Regions from separate parts of the Corynebacterium canis genome, predicted to be linked through region 2. Evidence: predicted binding sites of a transcription regulator. Region 2 holds the regulator's gene; the other holds the start of a gene.
The links. Region 2 encodes LexA, which represses DNA repair genes until DNA is damaged. Its sites were predicted from a motif close to CGAACANNTGTTCG; they were not measured.
Positions count from the first base shown of each region.

Region 1 (4,270 bases), 280 kb from region 2:
GCTGCGTGGCGACCCGCCGGGTGATCCGCTCGGCGAATGGATCCCCACCGCCGGCGGCCTGACCTACGCGAGCGAACTCATCGAATTGGTGCAAAGCCTGCCGGAGTGCGAACACTTTGAAATCGGCATCGCCTCGTTTCCCGAGGGGCACTACCGCGCTGCCTCCCTCGAGGAGGACACCCACTACACGCTGGCGAAATTGCGCGCCGGGGCGAACTACTCGATCACACAAATGTTCTTCGATGTGGAGCATTACCTGCGGCTGCGCGATCGGCTGGCGGTGGACGCCGAGCACGGGCACAAGCCGATCATTCCAGGGCTGATGCCCATTACAAGCCTGCGATCTGTGCGGCGCCAAATGGAACTAAGCGGCGCCGCATTGCCTCCCGCCCTCGAACGCCGGCTCGAACGCGCCGCCGCCGGCGATGAGGAGGCCAACCGGGAGGCCATCCGCGAAGTTGGCATCGAGGTGACCACCGAAATGGCCGAACGCCTTATCGCGGAAGGCGCCCCTGACCTGCACTTTATGACCCTCAATCTCGTGCGGGCCACCCAAGAAGTCCTACACAACCTCGGCATGGCCCCCGCCGCGGACATGGACGTGATCCGCTAGCCCACCGGCGGTACGGCGGTTGAGTACAACCTATCGGTGACCTAGGCGGTGGCTGCGCAGCCTATCGGCGACCTCGGCGGTGAAGCGATCTGGAGGCGTTTAATCGGCCGCTGGCAGCTTGCGCGGATAGGTTGTGTGCAGCCGTTGACCTGCGATCGTCCGGAATTTCTTCATTAGGGTGGTCAACGAAGAATAAAAAGATGATTTGCAGCGTTTTTGGGCCAGATTCGTCCTGGATTTCTTCGTTGGGGCCCCGAATGAAGAATAGAAAGACCAGCCCCAGGTCGGCAGTTGTGCACAACCCATCGGCGACCTTGGCGGTGGTGTATAACCTACTGCCGCTGGGCGACTTGGGGGCCGAAATCAGCCGACAATTCTCCGCGCTCAGGCAGATCCGACATGCCGGGGTGCTCGGGACGGTGTTTCCGCTGGACGCCGAATTCGCCGTGTCAGATGTGCCTGAGGCAGATCCGGCACGGCCGATGGTTCGAAAAAGTTCAATCTTGTCCGCGCTTCACGGCCTTGCCAATAGCTTGCGCGGATAGATTGTGTGCAGCCGTTGACCTGCGATGGTCCGGAATTTCTTCATTGGGGTGGTCAACGAAGAATGGAAAGACGAGCTGCGGCGTTTTTGGCCAAGATTCGTCCTGAATTTCTTCGTTGGGGCCCCGAATGAAGAATAGAAAGACCAGCCCCAGGTCAGCGGTTGTGCACAACCTATCGGCGACCTAGGCGGCGGCACACAACCCATCGGCAACCCAGGCAGTCGCACACAACCCATCAGCCAGCACGCGGCACCCATCATTCAACCGCAACCCGCCGCCCGAAATCCCAGCCCCTAATTTAAGATCTTGTCTCCAACGGCAATGGAGCCCACAGCACGGCGAATGGCCGGTCGTCTCCGGAAAAGTGGAAGTTTCGCAGGACGTCTCGGAATCCTAGGCTCCGGTAGAGCCGAAACGCAGCATTGTTTTCGTTTTCCACTTCCGGCGTGGACAGTAGCGCGTAGTTCGATTCGGCGTGTCGCGCGAGTGCGGTGATCAGTGCCCGCCCGATCCCTTCGCCTTGCCTGCTCGGCAGCACGTGGACTTCGGCGATTTCGAAGTAGTGGCGGAGGATTTTTTGTGCTTCCGGCCCGTATTTTCCGGCGCGGATGAGTCCGTGGTGGATTTGTTGGTACCACCAGTGGTGTCGCATGCCGATGTATCCGAAGGCGATGCCCACGGGTTTTGTTCCGTCGAGTGCGCATACGGCGGTGAATCCGGCGTTGCGGGTGAGGTGCTGCCATGCGTTGATGCGGGTGTGGCGGATGCCGGGGTGATAGCCCATGGCTTGGATATAGATGTCCACAAATGCGGGCGCGTGCCGGGCGAATTCGGGGGTGCTGAGGTGGCGCAGAGAAACACTCACGCCCACCAGCATAGGACGAACCCACTCGAACATACGTTCAAGCCATGTTCGAAGTCCTCGATAGCGTTGCATACATCAGTTCGAGAATCGAGGAGTTACACCATGTCAACCGTAGTTTCCGCCACTTTCTACCGCGCACAAGACCGCAAGGCCGATTTCCTTTCGCGGGCGTATGGTCTGCTGGATCAGGCGCACAGTTACCTCCGTGCGGGGGATCTATTGCTCGCTGTTGATTGCGGTTACCAGGCCGCCTTGCGTGCCGCCGGTGCCCGACTTGTGGGGGGACGCGCGCGGGGTAGTGCGTGGGAAAGACTCCGGCGTATCGACGCCGCGGGTGCCCGCCAGGCTGCCCATTTTCAAGGTTGGTCTGCGGTGCGGGCGCGTGCGGTAGTAGGGTTAGATATTGGGAAAAGTGCTACGGAAGTCAACATTTTTCTCGCCGATGTTGCATCTTTTATAGAAGAGGTAGAAGGCAGGTTGCCGCTGGTAGCGTAGCGGTGCCGACAATGCGGGAACTTTCCGACTACTCTTGGCGTTAGACCTAACGTATAGTAGGCCAGCACACAGTGTGGAGGAATCGTGTCCCTTTCTGAGCAGGAGCAGAGGATGCTTCGGGAGATCGAGCAGTCGCTCGCCCAAGATCCTGCATTCAGCGCTGTCGTTGCAGGGCACAGCCCAAGTCCGCAGTCAGGCCTTACGCTGCGTGGTCTCGCGATCACGGTTGTTGGGCTTGTCATGTTGGTCGGTGGCGTGGCCCTGAGTCAACAGAACCTTTGGTTTACTGCGCTGAGCGTGGTGGGTTTTTTGGTGATGTTTGGTGCGGGGGTTTGGATGTTGCGCGGGGGCGGCGGAGATCCAATGGTTTCGCCACGTCCAGTGAAATTGCAATCGGGCGCGTTCGGCGCCCGCATGGAAGAGAATTTCCGCCGTAGGTTTGATGATCCGCAGAACTGATCCGGTGTGCTAGCCGCACGCGTAATGCTTTCCCCGCCTCGGCGGGGATTTTTTCTGCCCACTTTGCCCCACATTTGTTCACGCACGATCTAAATGCGCGGTACACAAAGTGTCTAAAGGGGTTGGTGTGACGCATGTGAGGGGGTTTTCGGTCATATTTTTCACTGACGCCCCACCTCCCTCCACCCCTACTGACCTGCTGAAATTAAATCGAGTGGGGCGAAATGGGGGTTTTGGCATGACAAAAGTGGGGCAAAGTGGGGTAGTGTGGGGCACAACGGAGATTATCTCCGTGAGGTTGTATCGACTGGAGTGAGGAAGGTAGGCCGCCGATGTTTCTTGGTACCTACACTCCGAAGCTCGACGATAAGGGTCGCCTCACCCTCCCCGCGAAGTTTCGCGAGGAATTGGCGGGCGGCCTGATGGTGACCAAGGGACAGGATCACTCTCTTGCTGTGTATCCCCGCGAAGAGTTCGCGGCACGTGCTCGCAAGGCGGCGGCTGTCTCGCGCACGAACCCGAAGGCGCGTGCGTTCATTCGTAACTTGGCGGCAAGTGCGGATGAGCAGCGGCCCGACGGGCACGGGCGCATCACTTTGTCTGCCGCCCATCGCGCCTACGCGGGTTTGACCAAGGAGTGCGTGGTGATCGGCTCGGTGGATTTCCTGGAAATCTGGGACGCTGAGTCCTGGGCCGCATATCAGGCGGAGACGGAGGATTCCTTCTCCGATGCTGAGGACGACGTTTTGGGTGGCTTATTGTAGGTCACCGCAGAGTGCGTGTACGGACTCTGCCCGCAGGATCTGGTGTACTTCCCCGATACCAGATCCTGCGGACAGGGCCCTATACGCGCCCTGCAATACCTGTTAATCTCCGGCACCGAGAGGGGGACAAGCCTTATGGACACATTTGAAAAGCATTACGGGCACGTTCCCGTTCTCCGTGACCGTGTAACAGAGTTGATTGCCCCGAGCATCAGCGAGGGCTCCGTGATTATTGACGCCACTTTGGGCGCCGGCGGCCACAGCGAGCATTTCCTTAGCGTGTTCCCAGACGCCTACGTGATTGGCCTCGACCGCGATCCGAACGCCTTGGCTGGGGCTCAGCAGCGGTTAGCACGTTTCGGCGAGCGCTTTGTCGCCGTTCACACGCGTTTCGACGGCGTGTTCGATGCGATCGCAGGCGGCTCCGGCGCCGCATTTGAATGGGCGCGCGAGGGAGTATCGGGGGCACTGTTCGATCTGGGCGTGTCCTCGATGCAATTGGACCAAGTGGATCGTGGCTTCGCCTATA
Region 1 covers NZ_CP047080.1:2,146,950-2,151,219, reverse strand. Annotated here, with positions in the region: gene metF (methylenetetrahydrofolate reductase [NAD(P)H]) at 1-613, shown strand, start outside; gene CCANI_RS09515 (hypothetical protein) at 871-1,158, shown strand; gene CCANI_RS09510 (GNAT family N-acetyltransferase) at 1,457-2,023, opposite strand; gene CCANI_RS09505 (SAV_6107 family HEPN domain-containing protein) at 2,126-2,518, shown strand; gene CCANI_RS09500 (DUF3040 domain-containing protein) at 2,603-2,977, shown strand; gene mraZ (division/cell wall cluster transcriptional repressor MraZ) at 3,310-3,741, shown strand; gene rsmH (16S rRNA (cytosine(1402)-N(4))-methyltransferase RsmH) at 3,877-4,270, shown strand, end outside.
Region 1: a site for LexA is predicted at 2,050-2,063, ahead of CCANI_RS09505 (SAV_6107 family HEPN domain-containing protein). Genes of this name have one in related genera too.

Region 2 (4,270 bases):
TGACGGCGTGACCGTGCGCGTGCCCGTCCCATTATTGGCGGGGTTGCGGCCCGAGGGCTTCGAGTGGCTGGTGCCGGGCCTGCGCCTCGAGCTGGTCACGGCGTTGCTACGCACCTTGCCAAAGCCGCTGCGCCGCTCGGTGGTGCCTGCGCCAGAATTTGCGAAACGCGCCTTGCCGAAATTGCACCCATACCACGGTTCACTCGCCGAACAATTGGCCGATGCGCTGCGCGGTTTGGGCGGCACCGGCATCACCGCTACCGATTTTCGTTTCGACGCCCTGCCCGACCATCTCCGCGTCACCTTCGCCGCCGTGGATAAACGCGGACAGGTGATCGATCGGGACAAGGATCTGGCGGCGTTGCGCACCCGGCAGGCCGGCCATATTCGCTCATCTGTTTCCCGCGTGAGTAAGCACAACGAGGTGGCCAGCGCGCACCAGTGGACGCCCGACACGCTGGGCACCGTCGCGGAAGAGGTTATTACCACCGTCGATGGCCAACAGGTGGTGGCCTACCCCGCGCTCGCCGCGACGCCGGAAGGTGTGGCCATCGAAGTGTTCCCCACCAAGGCGAGTGCCGACGCCGCGATGATGACCGCAACGCTCACCTTGCTGATGCGCGAAATCAGCGTCAATGTGAAAAACATGGCCAATGGGCTGCCGCTGCGGCAACGCGTAGCCTTAGAAAACTACCCCCATGGAGGGGTTGCGGGCCTAGTTGATGATGCCCGCGTGGCCGCTATTCGCGACGCCATGATCGCCGCCGGCGGGCCTGTGCGTGATCCGGAAAAGTTTGCGGCATTGCGCGAGACCGTGGCGGGCGAAGTGCCGCGGCGGGTGCGGCAGATCGTGGTGATGCTGGCCCCTGCGCTGGTGGAATACCTGGCTGTGCGGGATGAATTGTCCGAGTGGACGGGCGAATCCATTGACGATATGCGCCGTCAATTGGAGTTCCTTCTGCCGCCGCGCGCGGTGAGCATTCACGGTGCTGGGCGCTTACAACACTTACCCAGATACCTCGCCGCGATGCGGCAGCGGCTGGCGGATATGGAACGCGATCCGGATCGTGACGCGGACCTACAAGATTCCATAGCGCAGGCCACGCAATACCTAGAAGCAAAGTTAAAGAAGCTCCCCACGGGGCGTGAGAAAACCCGCGCGGTCAAGGACATCACATGGATGATCGAGGAGCTGCGGGTGAGCCTGTTTGCGCAACGGTTGGGCACGGCGCATCCGGTATCGCTGCGGCGCATCGAAAAAGCCGTGGACAAGCTGCAATAGTGCTTCCGAAGGCGGTGCAGCTAACCCGCTATACGCTACTCTTGGCGAGCGCGCCGCCGCATTAATCGGATCTCGGATTCGAAGTCATCCGCGCTTTCGAATGACTTGTACACAGATGCGAATCGGAGGTAACCGACCTCGTCGAGCTCGCGCAATGGATCGAGGATAGCCAAACCGATCTCGTTGGCGTTGACCTGTGAGCTGCCGTGGGCGCGCACAGTTTCCTCCACCTCCTGGGCGAGGCGCTTTAAGGCATCGTCCGAAACATCGCGGCCCTGGCAGGCCCGCCGCACGCCCATAATGACCTTTTCGCGGCTGAATGGTTCCGTCACGCCATTGCGCTTGACCACCAACAATACGGCCTTTTCCACCGTGGTAAAACGCCCATTACACTCGACACATTCACGCCGCCTGCGAATCGCCGAACCACCATCAATGACGCGGCTATCAATGACGCGGGAGCCGCGCTGTTGGCAAAACGGACAATGCATGCCGTACCCCTTCGTCGGATTCGGTCGACCACGTTTATCTAGGAACCATCCCATACTATCCCTCCGCATTCGCCGCGCATGGAATTGTTCCCAATGCAAACCACCCGCCGGCTACCCCGCACTCCTGCTACTCACGGCCCTTTGGACGCTAACAATTCTTCAACTCCGGGCCATGCAGCACCTCTACTGCCGAACATATCTGCGACTTGAAATAGGCCGCCCACAACCAGATTACGCACCGCCGCTTTTCGCTCTTGCGAAACACTTAGCCAGTTGTACACGAGCGTTCTTTTTTGCGAGCATGATGTTCGAATAGGGCCTCTACTTGTAGCCAGATGGCCGGAAATTTGCTTCCCCTAAACGCCAGATTCTTCCCCTTGATTACCCCCTTCCAAGGGGTTATTCTTGCTGCATGCAGGCAAAAAGAAAGATTACGCACTACCCAACACTACTTTCGGTAGCGGGCAATTCAATTTCATCGCAGTGACGGCGGTTCTCGAATCCGCAGATTTGTTCCAATCAGAATCTTTGTTCGAGAAATATTCCCACGAACATAAGCGTGTTTAGCAATCTCCTGAATTTTTCGAACAGGCGACCAAACTCGCGAATATTTGAGGTAGTCTGAGTTAGCAAGAGGTTGCAGTTCGAGTTCATCTCAACGCTCGTCTCGGTCGGCGCCTCGCGTCGGCCGTTTCACCATTCAGCATTTCGTTACCCGCGGGGGATTTTCCCCTACCTTCTACTTCCCCAATTGGAGTTGATCCTTATGACCAACAAGCAACCAAAGCTTGATATGTCCTCCTTGTCCGATAGGCAACGCCGTATCCTTGAGGTCATTCGTGATGCTGTAGTACTGCGCGGCTATCCGCCAAGCATTCGCGAGATTGGAGACGCCGCTGGGTTGCAATCCACTTCTTCCGTTGCCTACCAACTTCGCGAGCTCGAAAAGAAGGGCTTTTTGCGGCGTGACCCGAACAAGCCGCGCGCGGTGGATGTTCGACACCTTCCTGGGGCGGTGCCGCCGAAGGCCGGTCCGAAACCGCGTCCGAAGGATATGGAGAACCCCTACGATCCGGAGAGCACGGACGCTCATTTTATTCCCGTGGTCGGCTCCATCGCCGCCGGCGCCCCGATCCTCGCCGAGGAAAATATTGAGGATTATTTCCCGCTGCCGGCGAACATTGTCGGCGAGGGCGACCTGTATGCGCTCCAGGTCATTGGTGAATCCATGAAGGACGCCGGCATTTTGGACGGCGACTGGGTCGTGCTGCGCTCGCAGCCGGTAGCGGAGCAGGGTCAGTTCGTGGCCGCCATGATTGAGGGTGAGGCGACGGTCAAGGAGTTCCATAAGGACGCCACCGGGATTTGGCTTTTGCCACATAACGACGCCTTCTCCCCCATTCCGGGCGAAGATGCGGAAATCCTTGGAATTGTCGTGTCATTGATCCGAAAATTCTAAAACAGCAGGCACTCGGAGGTGAAACCACCCCCACATTTGTGGATTTTCTACCGAAACCCGCCTCCGAATGCCCACTTGAACTTCACTTCATGCAAAACTTAGTCACAGAAACGGGCACAAAACCCACGCCGTGTTTTTGAATTGAGGTTTCGCATGTATGCCGAGGAACGCCGACGCCAGATCGCATCGCTGACTGCGGTGGAAGGGCGGGTCAACGTTACCGAGTTGGCCGCGCGCTTCGATGTCACAGCTGAAACCATCCGCCGTGACCTCGCAGTGCTCGATGCCGATGGTTCCGTCCACCGCGTACATGGCGGGGCCGTTGCCAGCCAGAATTTCCAAACCACCGAGTTTTCTGTCGACGCCCGCGCCAAGTCAGCGTCGACGGCAAAGTCGGCCATCGCCCGCGCGGCCCTGGACTATTTGCCGGACGCGCAGGGCGGCATGTTCCTCGATGCGGGAACTACGCTCGCCGCCTTGGCCGAGCTGATCGCGGACCGCCCGAATGCGCGCCAGTGGTCCATCGTCACCAATTGCCTGCCCATCGCGATGCAATTGGCCGCCTCCGGTCTGGAGGAGGTGCAATTGCTGGGGGGCAGCGTGCGCGCCATCACGCAGGCCGTAGTGGGGGATACCGCCTTGCGCACCTTGGCGTTGATGCGGGCCGATGTCGCCTTTATTGGCACCAATGCGCTCACCTTGGATCACGGCCTGTCCACCGCGGATTCCCAAGAGGCCGCGGTCAAGCGCGCGATGATCACCAACGCCAATAAGGTGGTGGTGCTTTGTGATTCCACGAAGATGGGCTGCGATTACCTGGTGAGTTTCGCCGACATCGACGATGTGGACGTGGTGATCACGGACGCGGGCGCCCCCGAGTCCTTTGTGAATTCGCTGCGGGACCGCGAGATCCAGGTGGTGTTGGCGGAATGATCCTCACACTTACCCCGGTCCCCTCGCTGGACCGCACGGCCACCACCGGGGAGCAGCTGGGCCCAGACATGGTGTGCCAGCTTGGCGATATCTCCACCGTCCCCG
Region 2 covers NZ_CP047080.1:1,862,627-1,866,896, forward strand. Annotated here, with positions in the region: gene hrpA (ATP-dependent RNA helicase HrpA) at 1-1,282, shown strand, start outside; gene nrdR (transcriptional regulator NrdR) at 1,318-1,773, opposite strand; gene lexA (transcriptional repressor LexA) at 2,540-3,232, shown strand; gene sugR (transcriptional regulator SugR) at 3,386-4,165, shown strand; gene CCANI_RS08220 (PfkB family carbohydrate kinase) at 4,162-4,270, shown strand, end outside.